DNA from 3 places in the Rhodococcus ruitaii genome. Region 1 is predicted to be linked to each of the others. Evidence: riboswitches for the same ligand, from Rfam matches in the RefSeq annotation. Region 1 holds a riboswitch; each other region holds the start of a gene.
The links. Region 1 has a riboswitch for S-adenosylmethionine ahead of ACZI8W_RS22195 (aminotransferase class V-fold PLP-dependent enzyme). Riboswitches for the same ligand answer to the same signal wherever they lie in the genome.
Positions count from the first base shown of each region.

Region 1 (6,138 bases):
TGATCCGATCATGGAACAGGTGGGTCTGAACCACGCACCCCCTCTCTACTGTCGCACCGGGACCCAGAGTGACGAGGTCGGCCTCCGGCAACCAGTAGCTTTCGCACCACACACCACGGCCGATCTTCGCGCCCAGACCACGCAACCACAGGTTCATCACGGCGGTGCCGGGGGTCGCTTGTCCGAACCACGGCGCGGCGACCATCTCGACGAAGGTATCGGACACCTCGTTGCGCCACACGAACGAGCTCCACAGCGGGTGTTCCTCGTGCCCGATGCGCCCGACGATGATCCACTTCGCTGCGATGGTGATGATGCACGCCACCGCACCTGCGGCCATCAGCACGAGCCCGCTGAACAATGCCGCTGCCCAGTAGCCGATGTGGACGGCAAGGGAATTCAGTGCAAACAGGACCATCAGTCCGATCCCGAAGGTCACCATCATGGGAACGAGGCGGAAGGTCTCGACGGCCCCGCGCGCGATCTTCAGTCTCACAGGTGGCTCGAACGTGCGACTCGAATCGGACTCGCCGGAGGCGCGACGCAACCGCACCGGGGGGCTGCCGAGCCACGACGAACCCGACTTCGCTTTCTCCGGTGCGGCCGAGAGCACCGCGACCAGACCGTGTTTCGGCACGCGACGACCGGGTGCGGCCATGCCCGAGTTGCCGAGAAAGGCCCGCTTACCGACCTTGGCGTGAGATATGTACAGCCAACCGCCGCCGAGTTCGTACGAGGCGACCATGGTGTCGTCGGCGAGGAACGCGCCGTCCGCGACCTTGGTGAACTTGGGGACCATGAGCACGGTCGACGCCTCGACGTCCTTACCGATGTCGGCGCCGAGCAGCCGCAGCCAGATGGGGGTGAGCATCGATGCGTAGAGCGGGAACAGGAACGTGCGCGAGGAGTCCATCAGGCGTTCGGTGGCCCACACTTGCCACCCGACGCGGCTTCGGACCGGATGCCAGCCTTCGGTCATGCCGATCGACAGCAGTCGCACGGTGATCAGGGTGAGCACGGCGAACACCGCCATGGTGAGGATTCCGCCGGCCGGGAGCATCATCAGGGAACGGACCACGGCCTCGGACACGCTCACGGTGTCCTTCACCCACCAGACCAGGAGTGCGACACCCGCGCCGATCGACATGATCGGAAGCCCCGCGAGGAGGATCGACGTCGCACCGAAGACAGGAAGCCAGCGGGCTCCGCGTGGCGGATCCTCGGAAGGCCATTGCGGTTCTGCTTTTCCGGTCTTTTGTGCGGGCGAGCCCGCCCAGTGCTGCCCAGCCTTGACGCGGCCGAACACAGCCGATCCTGCCGCGACCTCCGCGTTCTTGCCGACGCGTGAACCCGGGGCGAGGAACGAGCGCGCACCGATCGAGGCACCGGCACCGATGCGGATGCTCCCGATGTGGACGACGTCGCCATCCACCCAATACCCCGACAGGTCCACCTCGGGTTCGATCGAGCACCCGTCTCCGAGTTCGAGCATGCCGGTGACCGGGGGCAGAGTGTGCAGGTCGACGCCGTGGCCGATCTTCGCGCCCAGTGCCCTCGCGTACTGACGCATCCACGGTGCGCCCGACAGGTTGGTCGCGCCGGACGCCTCCGACAGGCGCTGCGCGGTCCACAGCCGCAGGTGGACCGCGCCGCCGCGGCGATAACTACCCGGCTCGAGTCCGCGTAGAAGTAGCCGGGCACCCAGGACCGCGATGCTCATCCGGCCGAGCGGCGACAGGAACACGACGATGCCGGCCGCGACCCACCACCACGACAACGTCACGGTCCACGGCACATCGGTGGCGATCGCGATGATGTTGTTCAGAATCGCAAGCCAGGTGATCCATTGGAGGCCGGTCGACGTCATGAGCGGCACTGTCGCGGCGAGCTGGAGGAACTGCGCCCACCGCGACACGGGGACGACCGCGCGGCGGGCCACGGTTTCCGTCGGGGCGAGTTCGTCGAGATAGGTGGCGAGGGACCCGAGACGAGGCCGGTCGTAGAGCTCGGCGACCGTCATTTCGGGATAGCGCTCACGCAAGGCGGTGACGAGCTGTGCGGCAGACAGGGAACCTCCACCGAGTTCGAAGAAGTCGTCGCCGAGCCCCTCGATCCGGGCGCCGAGCAATGAGGACCACAGCCCCGCGACCCATTCCGCGGTCGGGGGGAGGCCGAGTGCTTCGACCGAGTCGGCGTCGGCACCGGGCAGCGGCCACGGCAGTGCGCCCCGATCGACCTTCCCGGACGTTCGCGTGGGCAGCTCGTCGACGAGCGCGAGACGCGGTACGAGGGCGGCAGGAAGTTGTTCGGACAGCAGGTCGTGGGCGGAGGCGACGTCGAAGTCGGGATCGGTCGAGGCGATGTAGCCGACGAGGACCGAACTTCCGGCCGACGTCTTTCGGACCGCGCACGCACCCCCGGCGACACCGGGCAGATTCTGCAGAGCGTTGTCGACCTCGCCGAGCTCGATGCGTCGTCCGCCGATCTTGACCTGGTCGTCGGCGCGTCCTTGGAACAGCAGCCCTGCGCTGTCGAGTACGACGAGGTCGCCGCTGCGGTAGGCACGGTCCCAGCCGAGGGTCGGCATGGGCGCGTATTTCTCGGCGTCCTTGTCCGGGTCGAGGTAACGGGCAAGCCCGACACCGCCGATGACGAGTTCACCGGTCTGTCCTTCTGCGACGGGAATCCCCTCGGTATCGACAACCGCGAGATCCCAGCCGTCGAGCGGCAGGCCGATACGGATGGGCCCGGTGCCGTCCATGATCGCGGCACACGCGACCACCGTCGCTTCGGTGGGGCCGTACGTGTTCCACACCTCCCGGCCCGGCACGGCGAGACGCTCGGCGAGGTCGGGCGGGCAGGCCTCTCCGCCGAAGATGAGCAGACGCACCGCTTCGAGTGCTTCGCCGGGCCACATCGCCGCCAGGGTCGGGACCGTGGAGACCACGTTGATGCTGCGGGACACCAGCCACGGGCCCAGATCCATGCCGGTGCGCACCAGCGACCGTGGCGCCGGCACCAGGCACGCGCCGTGTCGCCAGGCCAGCCACATCTCCTCGCACGATGCGTCGAAGGCGACGGACAGACCCGCCAGCACCCGGTCGTGGGGGCCGAGCGGTTCGTCCCGGCAGAACAGGTTCGCTTCGGCGTCGACGAAGGCCGCGGCGTTGCGGTGTGTGACGGCGACACCCTTCGGGGTGCCTGTGGAGCCGGACGTGAAGATGATCCATGCGTCGTCGTCGAGGGTCGGCTCACGCACGTCCGGTTCAGCGGCCGGTGGCGCGGTGCCGGGGCCGATCCCCGCGTCAGTGACGATGGCGGTGACTTTCGCCTCGGAGAAGACCAACTCGGCACGTTCGTCGGGGTCGTCGGCATCCACCGGGACGTAGGCGGCTCCCGCCGCGAGAACGGACAGAATGGTGACGTACAGATCCTTGGACCCGGACGACATGCGCACACCGACGCGATCACCGGCGCCCACACCGGCCTCCGCGAGTCCGCGCGCTCCCGTATCCACCAGATCGAGGAGTTCGGAGTACTCGAGCATCGTGGTGCCGTCGTCTATCGCGGGCGCGCGCGGATGCGATTCAGCGGTGACGCGCAGCACGTCGATGAGTGTGCGTGGCGCCGGCGCGTGCGATCCGCGCAGGAAGATCCCCGGCACGAGCGACGTGTCGTCGGCTGCGGGTGGGAGTTGAGCAGACAATCCGCTGTCCTTCTACTCGGTTGGGCTACTCGGCTGGGCGATCCGGTGTTATTTCATGTGAAGGTGGACAACAGATGAACTTTCGGTGTGTGTGGGCCGGAGGGCGCGCGGCGCCGAAGCACCCGTCAGAGCAAAGCACGATGATGGATTCTTTGCAGGTCAGGGGGAGAAATTCACTTCTTCCCGACAATGAGGGGCGGGCCACGATCGAGGTCTCGACTTGACACGAAGTGTGCCCGGTGTCATTGTCTTCGGCAGGTCATGAGTACCAGCGTCAAGCCCCGGCTCGCTGGTCGGCAACCCTCCGCCGCGGTGGGGTGCTCCGGGTGACGACCTGGCTGACGTACCGAACCCGGGCGCAGCAAGCGCGGACTCCGCCGGCGAACGATTCACCTTCGTCGTGGCGATCACCGACGGGTCCCTGATACACGAGGGAAATTCGTCATGACTGTTGCCACCACCACCTGTGTCGCTCCCTTTGCTCGCGTGTCGGGCTGTGACGTGCAGGTCCCTCTCGTACAGGGCGGTACCTGCACCTACGCGAACTTCGATTATGCGGCCAGCGCACCGGCTCTGGCGAGCGTGACCGACCGGATCTCCGAACTGTTGCCGTTCTACGCCAGCGTGCACCGCGGCGCGGGCTACGCATCGCGTATCAGCACCACGAGCTACGAGGATGCACGCGCGTCGGTCTCCCGATTCGTGGGCACCGACGAGGACCAGGTCGTGGTCTTCACCCGCAACACCACGGATTCGATCAACCTGCTTGCCGGTGCAGTCCCCGGCGATGTCGTGGTCCTCGACATCGAGCATCACGCGAACCTGCTGCCGTGGAAGAACACTCGTGTGGTCGAAGCCGCGGACTCAGTCTCGGAGACCATGTGGCGGATCGCCGTCGAGCTGGAACGTGCCCCGGCAGCGCTACTCGCCGTGACCGGAGCCTCCAATGTCACGGGCGAGGTTCTGCCGATCGGCGAGCTTGCCGACCTCGCCCACGCGTGCGGTGCGCGGATCTTCGTCGATGGTGCCCAGCTGGTTCCGCATCGTCGTGTCGATCTCGCTGAACTCGGCGTCGACTATCTGGCGTTCTCGGGCCACAAGCTGTACGCACCGTTCGGTGCCGGTGTGCTGGTCGGGCGTCGTGACTGGCTCGATGCGGCCGAGCCGTATCTCGCTGGTGGCGGTGCGGTACGCGAGGTTGCCCTCGACCACACCGAGTGGGCGTGTGCTCCGGCCCGTCACGAGGCCGGATCTCCGAACGTACTGGGGGTCGCGGCGATCGCTGCGGCGTGCGACACCCTCGCATCACACGACGCCGAGTCGGTTGCGCGTCACGAGGAGTTGTTGTGTGCGCAGCTCGTCGACGGCCTGCGCGACATCTACGGTGTGGAAATTCTTCGGCTGTGGGAGGATTCGGTGGACTGCGTCGGAATCGTCACTTTCGGTATCGACGGCTTCGAACCGGGTGAAATCGCCGCCTACCTCTCAGCCGAACACGGCATCGGGGTTCGTGACGGCCGTTTCTGCGCTCATCCGTTACTTTCCCGCGTCGGACTTCCCGGTGGCGCGGTGCGGGCATCCCTGGGGCTGGGAAGTTCGTCGGCGGACGTCGACCGTCTACTCGCGGCGCTTCGGCAGTTGGTGGTGGAGGGGCCGTCGTGGTCGTACGCCAAGACCGACGGGGCATGGAATCCGACGCCGGAGACCCGGCCCGGTCTCACGCAGTCGGGCGACGGTGCGGCGGAGTGCGTCTGAACGATCGCGTCTCGATGCCGCGCTCGTATCCCGATCGGCCGGGCGAGGCTCAGTCCACCACGACGTCGACCCCCGCGGTCACCCGTAGGAGTTCGGTATACGAGGTGCGGAAGAGGGTGTCCAGGCTTCCGCCCGATGCCCACAGCTCGGGGTATCCCGCCAGCGCGCTGTCGACGTAGGTCGGCAGGTTGGTGGGGTGCCCGAGCGGGGCCACGCCGCCGAGTTCCTGGCCGGTGACCTCCGCGACGAGGTTGCCAGGCGCGGTGGTGAGAGTTCCGCCCAATCGGGTACCGGTGCGCTCGAGCGATACCCGGTGCGAGCCCGAGACGAGAATCAGGACGGGGTCGTCGTCGAGGAGGAACACGAGAGACTTGACGATCGCCCCGATGTCGACATGCACGGCCGCCGCTGCCTGCTCTGCGGTGTGCACCGGAATCGACTGGGTGGTGATCAGGCCGTGATGTCCGCGAGCGATGAGTGTGTCGGCGACTCGGGCGGCATTCGGATGCAATGGCCTGGGCATGATGCCACCCTATGAAAACCGGTGACCGCTGTGACCGGATCGGCAAGGATCGACGTGATCGGAAGCTCGGTGCGATGCGAGCAGCAAAATATTACTCTGGAGTAATGACTGATTCATCCAGCTGGAAGGCGTTCACTGTCGAGCGCGCCGAACA
Region 1 is NZ_JBUYWC010000019.1:13,385-19,522, forward strand. Features, by position in the region: gene ACZI8W_RS22190 (Pls/PosA family non-ribosomal peptide synthetase) at 1-3,706, opposite strand, end outside; SAM riboswitch class IV at 3,964-4,080, shown strand; gene ACZI8W_RS22195 (aminotransferase class V-fold PLP-dependent enzyme) at 4,151-5,461, shown strand; gene ACZI8W_RS22200 (YbaK/EbsC family protein) at 5,511-5,984, opposite strand; gene ACZI8W_RS22205 (crotonase/enoyl-CoA hydratase family protein) at 6,089-6,138, shown strand, end outside.

Region 2 (6,138 bases), on a different contig from region 1:
CACACCTGTGATCGGTTCGTGATTGGATCCGACCAGGCGGAATGTGATGTGGAACTCAGTGTGTCCACGCTGCGGGATCAGGATCTTCTGGTAACAATTGAAGGGCGTTCGTCACCGCGATCGCACCGCTGTTGATTCTCCACAGATGGGATTTACATCATGCTCGCTGATCTGGCCGAATTCTTCGTCAACGCCGCAGACCTCTTCGGTGCACTCGACTTCTTCACCGGTTCTGCTGAAGGAATCAGCAGCGCCCAGCAGTAGGGCTCCCGACCATCGGACCCGTGGGCTGCGGCCCCCGGGTCCGAGTCGTTTCCGGACATCGAGGGCCGAACGCCGGATGGTGCGGGCAGTAGAGCTGGTCGACGGCCCGCGGCGCGGCGGACCTCGACCGCCCGGTTCGTCAGATCCGGGGGGCGCGGCGTCGGCACCAGATATCGTCATGGTCAGCCGGTCCGGTCGTGCATTCCGCACGCTTGGTGAGTGCAGCAGATGAGATCGGAACGAACGATGCCGTCCGATCATGCCGGCGTCGGCGTGTTCCCGACTGATCGCTTGGGCTGCGTCCGCACATGGGTGACGTAGAGGGCGAGACCGACGAAGACGACACCACCGACCAGATTGCCCAGTACTGTCGGGATCTCGTTCCAGATCAGGTAGTCGCTGAGCGTGAAGTCGCCGCCGAGCAGGAGGCCGGACGGGAACAGGAACATGTTGACGACCGAGTGTTCGAAGCCCATGTAGAAGAACAGCATGACGGGCATCCACATGACGAGAACCTTGCCCGGCACGCTCTTGGACATCATCGCTGCGACGACGCCGGTGGATACCATCCAGTTGCACAACATGCCACGGAAGAACAGGGTCGCCATGCCGGCTGCGCCGTGCTCTGCATAGCCGAGGGTGCGTTCCTCGCCGATTTCGCCGAGACGTTCGCCGATGGCGTCCGGTGGAATCGAGTATCCGTAGGTGAGGACGAAGGTGATCAGTACGGCCACCGTCAAGGCGCCGAGGAAGTTCCCGATGAAGACGAGACCCCAGTTCCGGAGCATCGACCCGATCGTCACCCCGGGGCGTTTGTCGAGGTAGGCGATGGGAACCATGGTGAACACGCCGGTGAGCAGGTCGAAGCCCAGTAGATAGAGCAGGCAGAATCCGACCGGGAAGAGAATCGCTCCGAGCAGCGCGTTGCCTGTCTGCACGGTGACAGTGATCGCGAACGCCGCTCCGAGCGAGAGGATCGCGCCGGCCATGTACGCCCTGATCATGGTGTCGCGGGTGGACATGAGGACCTTGCTCTGGCCGGCGTCGACCATCGCGCGGGCCAACTCGGCGGGTGGAACGTAGGACACGGCAACCTCCTGGTGCGAACAGTGCCCGGCCAGTGTCGACGGTGCCCGTCACCGCTGCGTTTCGGAGCAGTAAGGACGCGTTGCGTTCTCCGCCGAGGTCGGTCGCTCGGGTTGTGAGGTCGCTGTGTCGTGTAGGTCGCTGCGTCGTGTAGAGTGGCGGTGCTTCACGAGATGTCGTCGCCAAGCTCCGACTGGACGGCACGCCAACCCCACGCTCGCGGGTGGCTCGGATGACGAAGCGGCCCGCGGCCGACCGGCCCGGGCACGAGCGCCCCGCCCGGGGCCGACCCGGAGGAAATATCATGACCGACCCCCATCAATGCGCCGCGTTCGGAGACGGGCACCACGTCCATTTCATCCGCGCCCGTAAGGCTTTCGACGACTCTGACCTGAGTGTCGGTGCGTTGGTGCACGTGCTTGACAGTACGAGCGTCGAACTATCCTGGGACGGAATACGACTCGAGTTTCGACACCATGACACAGCTGCGATATCCCGCGCAGTCCATGTGGGTGGAGAGATCGGAACGTGGATTCCTCGGTGGCGGGTGTTGATCCTTCCGGGGCCGAATCCGCATGTGCCGGTGACATTCACCCTGGCTGCCCCCGATCACTGGACAGGGTGTGTGCCGGGACGTGTTCCGGTGCTGACCTACGTGCCGGGCTGCTGACCGGCCGGGTCAACTCTGGTCGGAATCGTTCCAGAATGCGGGAAGTTCTACGGCTAGACGATCTTTCGCCTGCATGGGCAGGGAGTGGGTGGTGTCGGGGAAAACGTCGACGGTCGCGTGTGGAAGTGTACCTGCCCGCTCGGCCGCGGCAGTGTCACCGGCAAGCGAATCGCGTTCTGCGATAGCGACATAGGTAGGCATGGTGAGACGTCCCATGTCCTCGTCGTTCATGGGCGAGGGCGTCGGCAGCACGGCGGAATAGTGTTCTGAGCCTGCAGCGATCATCTTCGCCATGTCGTCGTCCGGGTCGAACTCGGCGCCGCCCACCTTGCTGAGCGCGGTGTTCCGCCATGCCTCGGGCAGGAAGGGGAGGCTGGACACCATCGTCCACGCCATCATTCGGGCGGACGGGTGTGCGAACGTGAAGACAGGTTCGAGAAGGGTGAGTGATCGGACGCGATCGGGGAATTGCCGAGCGTAGGTGGCTGCGATCGCGCCGCCGAACGAATGACCGGTGATGTGCACGGGGTCGGTTGTGAGTTCGCCGAGGGCATCGGCGATCCAGAGCGCCTGATCGTCGAACGAGGTCAACGGGACATTCTGCACCGACAATCCGGCGTCGCCGAGTGCGTCGAAGGCGAGGACGCGCCGGTGCGGCACGAAGTCGGCGAGGTTTTCGGCCCACATCGGGACACCCGACGAGCGGCCGGGAACCAAGACGACCGGAGCGGTGTTCTCGAGTTCCGGAGTGCTCCACTCGTAGACGCGGACCGTACCGAATCGGGTCGGAACGTCGTGGGTTGTCGATGGTGCTGGAAGTGCAGACATCGCCCGGGTGTAGGCCTCGACGTAGGTGCGGCGTCCCTCGGCGTCGCGGAAGTGGCCCACGCCCGGAGCTCCGAAGAAGAACTGCTGGATGCCTACTGCGCCCAGTGCGGCCAGTGCGGCAACCACGACGATTCCGCTGCGGCGCAGCCATCGGCGCCGACGGGTGGGTGGTGGATGGTCGGGTCGGGGGTCTGTGCTGGTGTGTTCACTCATGGAGGTCTTCCTGACGTTCGGTGAACCGTGCTGTTTGCAGTATAAACATATTGTAAACTGTCGTCATGCCGAGAGTTGTCGACCATGCTGAGCGTCGTAGAGAGATCGTGTGGGCACTGTGGGCAGTGATCCACGAACGGGGCATCGACGGGGTGACGTTCCAGTCGGTGGCGGCCGAGGCCGGCGTCTCGATTGGCAGAATCCAACACTATTTCGAATCGAAACAACAGCTGATCCGGTCGGGAGCGCAGGAGATGGTCACCGGTGCCGAGCAGGTGTACCACGGGCGGGGGGCGGCGGGCGATCCGAGAGCAGCCCTCGCAGCTTTGCTCACTCAACCCGTTCCGACGAGCGCACCGTCCCGTGTGGGTGTGTCGGTCTGGTTCGCCTATCTCGCGAAGGCGGCGAACGACCCGTGGATCAGGTCGTTCCTCGCCGAAGCGTCGCGGGGGACGGTGTCCGAGGCCGAGCGGCTTCTATGTCGGGCGGGTCTCTCCGAGATAGAAGCGCACAGCGAGGCCATGAGGTTGGTCGTACTCAGTACTGGTGCGACGCAATCCGTGCTGATTGCGGGGATGGACGCCGACAGCGCGGTCGAACTCGTCATCCGGGAGATCGATCGGTGCATCGAAATCGCCACGGCCGGCGGGAAGTAACGAAGTTCCCGAGTTCGTGTCGGACCTCACTGCAATGCTGGAGTGGCAAGAAGAGGAGATTGGAGGATGTCATGAGGACATCGACCACCAACTCGCACGGCACGGCGCAGCCGATCGACATTTCGGATTCCGATCGGGTTCCCCCGGCCGCATCCGACCGCTCGGGGCAGGCGGAATTGGACGAGGCGCTGATGTGCGGCGGTCACCGTGCTCGGCTGCTCGCGGCGCACGACGACGGCACCGATATCGACTACGTGCTTCTGCTGGTCGGCGAGATGTCCGGCCGACGCGAGATCCTCGTTCGCGAGGTCGACGAGGAAGTGCTGCTCATCGAAGGAAGTCGGCCCGCATCCGAACCTCGGATCTTGCTCGGTGTCGCGTCGCAACCACCACACGACACCGGCGACACGGACTCTCTCGCACGCGTGCTTCGTGAGTCCGGCGCCGTTCGCTCGATGCTCGCCAGGGGCGGAGTCCGATCGGTGATCGTCGGCCGGCAGAGCGAGTGGAAGAGCGCGACCGCGGTCTCGGCGTCGTGATGGGGTAAGGGAATGCCCGGTTCGGCGGCGCATGTCGATGGGTGGGTTCACGATGGCTCCATGGGAACCAGACATCACGTAATCGACTACATCGAACTCGGCGCTACCGATCTCCCCACGACACGCGCCTTCTACGAATCCGCCTTCGGCTGGAGCTTCAACGACTACGGGCCCGATTACGCCGGAATTCGTGCTGTCGAGGGCGACGGAGAGGTCGGTGGCCTGACGACTCTGCGCCCACCGGGTGGGGTTGGGCCTCTGGTGTTGCTGTACTCCAGCGATCTCGACGCCACCGTCCGCGCGGTCGAACGTGCCGGAGGCCAGATTTCGTCGGGGCCGTACGATTTTCCGGGTGGCCGTCGATTCACCTTCCTCGACCCGAGTGGAAACGAATTAGGGGCCTGGTCCGACGACGCGTGAACCCGTTCGCCCTCCGATCGTCGAGGGCGCGTGGGTGCCACTCAGGAAGCGCTGGAAATCCGCCGCGCAATTCCGGCCTGGTTGAGTTGCGGGATCTGCTCGGCCGCCCACGGGCTGATCAGCCACGGAACGGTTGCCGCCGTCTGCATATCGGCCCACGACACCCACCTCCACTCCATCACCTCTGACGGTTCTGGCTGGAGGCCGGAGACGGCGCGGGCGCAGAACACCGGACACACCTCGTTCTCCACGGTCCCGTCGGCTGCCGTCGCGCGGTACCGGAAGTGCGGCAATACACACGTGACATCATCGACGGCGAGGCCCAACTCCTGTTCGACGCGACGGCGGACCGCGTCCTCGAGGGATTCCTCCGGCCCTGGATGACCGCAACACGCGTTCGTCCACACACCGGGCCACGTGATCTTGCTCAGTGCGCGTCGCGTCACGAGGACCCGGCCCGCGTCATCGAACACGTAGCAAGAGAACGCCAGGTGAAGAGGGGTGTCTGTGTGATGGACGGTGGCTTTCGGAGCTGTACCGATGGGGCGCTCGTGTTCGTCGAGCAGAACGACGAGTTCTTCGTGGGCAGGCGCTGTCATGTGGTGGATCTCCATGGGGTTGATCTGGGTGTCGGGCAGCGTCCGGCACCCGCCGGATCGACACGGGTGGTGTATCTCGCACCGACCGGGCCCTGTATTGGTGCCGACCCGAGACTACGCTCGGCCGTGGTAGATGCCGCTGATGTCACCACCGAATCGTTGCCCTCAGACGCAACCTCCGACGTACCGGGACGTGATCGCATGAGCAACACTGCACCCACCGACCGCGCCGATGACTCCGCGCACAGTGTGGAAGCCCACTACGAGGGGCGAAACCTGGATGTATCCGGTCCGTACCGGATCTACCCGTCAGGACTCTGGTACTTCCGCTCGGCCGACTCCGACCCCGCACCTACGTGGATTCCCGCGGGTCATCTCGAAGAGGTCACTCGAAGAGACGAACGCGTGGACGTAGGCCGAAGCCTGGTCGGGGCGGTCACACATCCATTGTTCGTCACCCCATTCGGATTCGTGATGTCCGCCATGTCCTGGCTGACATCTGCCTTCCGATCCCGACTCGATCCGCTGGGTGCCCGACCACCGATGTGAGCTGTGCCGGTCAAACCGTGACGGCCTCGAGAGCCCGGGTGAGATCGGCGACAAGATCGTCGGCGTCTTCGAGACCGACCGACAACCGGATCATCGACCCGGTAATCCCGCGCCGCCGCCGTTCCTGAGGCGAGAGGTCGTAATGAGTAGTGGTCACCGGCTGCGTCACCAGGCTTTCGACGCCACCGAGGCTGGGAGCCAACGTGAACAGTTCGAGGCGATCGACCACCTGCACCGTCGTCTCGGTGTCGCCGGCGATCTCGATCGTCACGATGCCGCCGAAGCCCCGCATCTGCTTCGCTGCGACTCTGTGC
Region 2 is NZ_JBUYWC010000006.1:117,835-123,972, reverse strand. Features, by position in the region: gene ACZI8W_RS09190 (formate/nitrite transporter family protein) at 522-1,352, opposite strand; SAM riboswitch class IV at 1,515-1,627, shown strand; gene ACZI8W_RS09185 (hypothetical protein) at 1,655-2,020, shown strand; gene ACZI8W_RS09180 (alpha/beta fold hydrolase) at 2,030-3,061, opposite strand; gene ACZI8W_RS09175 (TetR/AcrR family transcriptional regulator) at 3,127-3,717, shown strand; gene ACZI8W_RS09170 (hypothetical protein) at 3,789-4,256, shown strand; gene ACZI8W_RS09165 (VOC family protein) at 4,317-4,676, shown strand; gene idi (isopentenyl-diphosphate Delta-isomerase) at 4,718-5,275, opposite strand; gene ACZI8W_RS09155 (hypothetical protein) at 5,477-5,824, shown strand; gene ACZI8W_RS09150 (trans-sulfuration enzyme family protein) at 5,835-6,138, opposite strand, start outside.
Region 2: it holds a riboswitch for S-adenosylmethionine, as region 1 does, so the genes downstream of both, ACZI8W_RS09185 (hypothetical protein) here and ACZI8W_RS22195 (aminotransferase class V-fold PLP-dependent enzyme) in region 1, are expected to answer to the same signal.

Region 3 (6,138 bases), on a different contig from region 1:
GATCGGGCTGCTGCTGACCCGCCGCAGCGAGAACGCGACCGTGACGCTGTGCCACACCGGCACCAAGGATCTCGCCGCCGAGGTGAAGCGCGCCGACATCATCGTCGCCGCTGCGGGCGTGCCCGGACTCATCACCGCCGAGATGGTCAAGCCCGGTGCGGCAGTGCTCGACGTGGGCGTCTCGCGCACTGCCGACGGCCTGCGCGGCGATGTTGCCGACGACGTCCGCGACGTCGCGGGGTTCCTCTCCCCGAACCCCGGCGGAGTCGGACCGCTCACCCGCGCGTTCCTGCTGACGAACGTCGTCGAACGCGCCGAGCACGACGCCGGTCTCTGAGCAGACCAGCGGATGGACAGTTCGGTGCGATTGACACGACTGAACCTGCCGCTGCTGGCGGTCACCCTGGTGATCGCCGCCGCGGTGGTCCTTGTGCTGGCCGACCGCTGGCGCCGGGGTGCTTTCGTGTTCGGCGGTGCGATGATCCTTGCGGGGATCCTCAGGTGGGCGCTCGACTCGGATCAGGTGGGAGTGCTCGCGGTGCGAGGCAAACGTTTCGACGTCGCTGCGATGCTTGCCATGGGCGGTGCGATCGTGACGCTGGCAGTCTCGATCGATCCGCTCGGCACCGGATAACGCATCCGGCTCTCAGCCGCCCGCCAGTTCCATCAGCTCGACGAGCAGCTTCGCCACGGCATCGGCTTCGGTGAGAAAGCCGTCGTGTCCGTCGCGTGACTCGAGGACACGCAGCCCGTCGCACTTCGGCAGACCGTCTGCGATCTCCTGCTGCAATCGGATCGGGTAGAGGCGATCCGAATCGACACCCGCGACGATCGTCGGAACATTCGTGCCCGCCAACGCAGCTTCGATGCCACCGCGACCGCGTCCCACGTCGTGCCGATTCATCGCGTCGCTGAGCACCACATACGTGCCGGGGTCGAACCGTTTGACGAGCTTCGATGCCTGGTGGTCGAGATAGCTCTGCACAGCGTAGCGCCCGTCGCCCCACGGATCTTCGTCTCCTTGAGGGAGATTCGCGAACCGAGAGTCGAGTTCTTCCTCGCTGCGATACGACAGGTGGGCCATGCGGCGGGCGATGCCCAGCCCCGCTTCCGGCCGGCTGCCACTCGCGTAGTAGTTGCCGCCCTGCCAGTGGGGATCCTGCGTGATGGCAGCGATCTGGGTGCTCTGCACACCGATCTGATCGGCTGTCGCGCGGGCACCGACCGCCAGGACCAGTGCCGCCCGCACCCGGTTCGGGTGGGTGATGATCCATTCGAGCGAGCGCATGCCGCCCATCGATCCGCCCGTCACGGCGGCCAGCGTGTCGATGCCGAGAGCATCGAGGAGCGCGGCTTCCGCGGTGATCTGATCGCGGATGGTGATCCGGGGGAATCGCGAACCCCACGGTTTCCCGTCGGGCGCGGTGCTGCCCGGCCCGGTGCTGCCCTGGCATCCGCCGAGGACGTTCGTGGCCACCACGCACCACCGGTCGGTGTCGATCGGGGCGCCGGGGCCGACCATGCCGGACCACCAGCCCGGTGACGGGTGATCCGGCCCGGCCGGTCCGGTGATGTGTGAGTCGCCGGTCAGGGCGTGCTCGACGAGTACGACGTTGTCGCGGGCGGGCGACAACGCGCCCCACCGCTGCAGGGCAACGGTGACGTCGGGGAGGGTGTCGCCGCTCTCGAGGGTGATGCTGCCGATGTCGACTGTGCCGAGCCGGCCGTCTTCCGACGGGAGTGCAATCCGCCGACGATTGGTACCTGTTGTCACGATGGGACCGCCTTCATCAGCTTGTCAACCTCCCAGGAGCCGGCTTGTCGTCTGCGGTGCGCCGACGACCGTGTCTTCACCCGGAGCACCCCACCCTGGCCGGAGGGTTGCCGACCAGCAAGCCGGGGCTTCGCGCTGGCACTCATGACCTCGTCGGAAGTCTAACGGCTGGGCCGGAGGGCCCGATAGGCGGCTCTCGGCCGTACCGCGCCGCCAGAAGGTCGTCCCGCGGTTCCGGCTCCGGCCGCGGCGTCGGATACCGTGTCCGGCGTGCCCCTCACCATCACCACCGTGAACGTCAACGGCGTGCGCGCAGCGGCCGGTAAGGGCCTGCTGGCGTGGCTCGAGACGTCCTCCGCCGACATCGTCTGCCTTCAGGAAGTGCGCGCGAGCGAGAAGCAGTTCCACACTGCGATCGCGCCGGCGCTGGACGCTGGCTGGCACGTCGAAGGAGCCGAGTCGTCCGTCAAGGGGCGCGCGGGTGTCGCGATCCTGTCGCGCACACCGGCAGACGCCGTGCGCGTGGGTTTCGATGTCGACGACTATGCCGACTCCGGCCGCTACATCGAGGCGGATTTCGGCGACGTGACGTGCGGCAGCCTGTATCTGCCGACCGGAGAAGCGGACACCCCGAAGCAGGACGACAAGGAACGCTTCATGAAGGGCTTCGCCGCGTATCTGGGGGAGCGGGCATCCGACGTCGTCTCGGCCGGTCGCGACATGGTGGTGTGCGGCGACTGGAACATCGCCCACACCGAGCGCGACATCAAGAACTGGAAGGGCAACGTCCGCAAATCCGGCTTCCTGCCCGGCGAGCGCGCCTGGGTGACCGAGCTGCTCGCCACCGGTCGGTGGCGCGATGTCGTGCGCGACCTGCACGGCGACGTCGCCGGCCCCTACTCCTGGTGGTCCTACCGTGGCAAGGCATTCGACACCGACGCCGGCTGGCGGATCGACTACCACCTCGTCACACCGGCCCTGGCCGTCCGTGCGGCCGACGCCCGGGTCGAACGCGCCGCGACCTACGCCGAACGCTGGTCGGATCACGCCCCGGTGACCGTCACGTTCGAGTAGGCGGGGTCACGGATCGACCTCGTTCGGTCGCGGAAACCGGGGCGTGAAATTATCGAGGTCATGTCGACTGCAGATCAGCACGCCACAGTGCAGGATGCCCGCCCCGCCGCGCGGCCCCGGGTGCTTTCGGGCATCCAGCCCACGTCGGATTCGTTCCACCTCGGCAACTTCCTCGGTGCGTTGCAGCAGTGGGTTCCCGCCCAGGACGAAAACGATGCGTTCTACTTCATCCCCGACCTGCACGCCATCACCGCGCCGCAGAAGCCGAAGGAACTGCGCGGGCGGGTCCTCGTCGCCGCCGCGCAGTTGCTGGCCATCGGGATCGACCCGGAGCGCTCCGTGCTGTTCGTGCAGAGCCAGGTCCCCGAGCATGCCGAACTGTCCTGGGTTCTCAACTGCCTCACCGGTTTCGGTGAAGCGAGCCGCATGACACAGTTCAAGGACAAATCCGCCAGGCAGGGTGCCGAGCACGCGAGCGTCGGCCTGTTCACCTACCCGGTGCTCATGGCCGCGGACATTCTGCTGTACCGCGCCCACAAGGTCCCGGTCGGTGAGGATCAGCGGCAGCACCTCGAGCTCACCCGCGACCTCGCGCAGCGCTTCAACAAGCGCTTCGGGAAGACCTTCGTCGTCCCGGAGGCCCAGATCGTCAAGGGCACCGCCAAGATCTACGACCTGCAGGACCCGACGTCGAAGATGAGCAAATCGGCGGCCACCGACGCCGGCCTGATCAACCTGCTCGACGATCCGAAGATCTCGGCGAAGAAGATCAAGTCGGCGGTGACGGACAACGACCGCGAGATCCGATTCGACCAGGAGAACAAGCCGGGGGTGAGCAATCTGCTCACCATCCAGTCGGCGCTGTCGGGCCGTTCGATCGACGACCTCGTCGCCGGGTACGAGGGTAAGGGATACGGCGACCTCAAGAGCGATACCGCAGAGGTCCTCACCGAGTTCGTGACGCCGTTGCGGACGCAGGTGGACGAGTACCTCGCCGACGAGGCGGAACTGCTCCGGATTCTGTCGGCCGGTGCGGATCGGGCACGTGAGGTGGCTTCCCGGACACTGGCCCAGGTCTATGACAAGGTGGGATTCCTACCCCGGAGTTGACCGCGTAAGGAGTCATAGATGGCCGGTGAGCCGGACGGCGACACGAAACCGAGCTTCCTCGATCGGCAGCGAGCAGCCCGGCCGTGGCTCGATCACCTGGTGCGGTCCGGTATGCGGTACCTGGAGAAGAGGGGCACCTTCTACGCTGCAGGGCTCACCTACTTCACGGTCCTCGCGATCGTTCCGATCATCATGGTCGCGTTCTCCGTTGCCGGTTTCGTGCTCGCCGGCCGTCCGGAGCTGCTGCAGCAGATCAGCGACGCGATCGCCGAGAACATCCCCGGCGAACTCGGCACCACCGTCGAGGACATCATCGATTCCGCGATCAACTCTCGCGGCACGGTGGGTGTGATCGGGCTCCTCACCGCGTCGTATGCCGGCCTGGGCTGGATGGCCAACCTGCGCAATGCACTCACCGCGATGTGGGACAACCCGCGCGCGAACGGCAACTTCTTCGTCGTCAAGCTCAAGGACGGCGGCGCGCTGATCAGCCTGGGTCTCGCGATGATCGTGTCGTTGGGGTTGTCCGCGGTCAGCAGCGGACCGGTGATGCGATGGATCGTGGAACTGCTGAACATCGAGAACATCGTCGGTGTCGGCGTGCTGCTGCGTATCGTGGCGCTCCTCATCGCGGTCACCGCCACCAGTGCGGTGTTCACGTGGGTCATCGCCCGGCTGCCGCGTGAACCGGTGACGTTCCGCAGCGCGATCCTTGCCGGGGTGATGGCGGGCGTCGGCTTCGAGATCCTCAAGCAGGTCGGTTCCCTCTACCTGGAACGAGTCCTCCAAGGTCCCGCGGGCGTCGCGTTCGGCCCGATCCTCGGCATCCTCGTCTTCGGCAACATCACCGCACAACTCGTGCTGTTCTGCACCGCATTTGCAGCATCGACGAAGGCGAACCTCGCGCTCGCGCATGTTCCCCCGCCCGATCCCGCGAAGATCACGCCACGCGTCCAGGTTCAGGAAGGCCCAGGGGTGCGCGGTGGTCTCGCTCTCCTCGGCGCCGGAGTAATCGGCGGTGTGCTCGCGGGTTCACGCTTCCGCCGCAACGGTAGGCGCAATCGGTAGGCACTCCCGATAGGTGCGACGGATTCGTCCGCGTGGTGAACGGTGTGTATCGATTCGACGAGGAGTGCACGGCGGCACCCGTGTCTGCCATACGGTGCCACCATGAAAGCACTTCAGTACACCGCACTCGGCGCCGAGCCGGCCGTCGTCGAGATTCCCACCCCGACGCCAGCACCCGGCGAGATCCTGCTGAAGGTGACCGCGGCGGGTCTGTGCCACTCCGACATCTTCGTCATGGATCAACCCGAGGAATCGTACGGCTACGGGCTGCCGCTCACGCTGGGACACGAGGGGGTCGGCACCGTCGCCGAGCTGGGTGCCGGCGTCGACGGGATCGAGATCGGCGACGCGGTCGCGGTGTACGGGCCGTGGGGCTGCGGCACCTGCCACGCGTGCGCGCGCGGCCGGGAGAACTACTGCGCGCGCGCCGCGGAGTTGGGTATCACGCCGCCGGGGCTCGGTTCACCGGGTTCGATGGCCGAGTACATGATCGTCGATTCGCTGCGTCACCTGGTGCCCATCGGCGATCTCGATCCGGTCGCTGCGGCGCCGCTCACCGACGCCGGGCTCACCCCGTACCACGCCGTCAACCGGGTTCTGCCGCTGCTCGGACCGGGATCGACGGCGGTGGTGGTCGGTGTCGGCGGCCTCGGTCACGTCGGCATCCAGATATTGCGGGCGATCACCGCCGCGAAGATCGTGGCCGTCGACGTGGACGACGAGCGGCTGGCGCTGGCCCGCACCGTCGGTGCCGACGACACCGTGCGGTCCGACGCGAGCGCCGCCGATACGATCCGGGGTCTCACGGACGGGAAGGGCGCGACGGTGGTGTTCGACTTCGTCGGAGCGCAATCCACGATCGACATGGCGCAGCAGGTGGTCGCCATCGACGGGCACATCTCCATCGTCGGGATCCATGCCGGTGCTCATGCGAAGGTCGGGTTCTTCCTCGTCCCGTTCGGTGCATCGGTGGTGACCCCGTACTGGGGCACGCGCAGCGAACTGATGGACGTGATCGACCTCGCCCGCCACGGGAAGCTCGACATCCACACCGAGACCTTCACCCTCGACGACGCGCCCGAGGCATACCGCAGGCTGCGGGGAGGCAGCAT
Region 3 is NZ_JBUYWC010000009.1:128,892-135,029, forward strand. Features, by position in the region: gene ACZI8W_RS13405 (bifunctional methylenetetrahydrofolate dehydrogenase/methenyltetrahydrofolate cyclohydrolase) at 1-337, shown strand, start outside; gene ACZI8W_RS13410 (DUF3017 domain-containing protein) at 350-634, shown strand; gene metX (homoserine O-acetyltransferase MetX) at 647-1,774, opposite strand; SAM riboswitch class IV at 1,810-1,924, opposite strand; gene ACZI8W_RS13420 (exodeoxyribonuclease III) at 2,036-2,848, shown strand; gene trpS (tryptophan--tRNA ligase) at 2,909-3,958, shown strand; gene yhjD (inner membrane protein YhjD) at 3,977-5,026, shown strand; gene ACZI8W_RS13435 (NAD(P)-dependent alcohol dehydrogenase) at 5,129-6,138, shown strand, end outside.
Region 3: it holds a riboswitch for S-adenosylmethionine, as region 1 does, so the genes downstream of both, metX (homoserine O-acetyltransferase MetX) here and ACZI8W_RS22195 (aminotransferase class V-fold PLP-dependent enzyme) in region 1, are expected to answer to the same signal.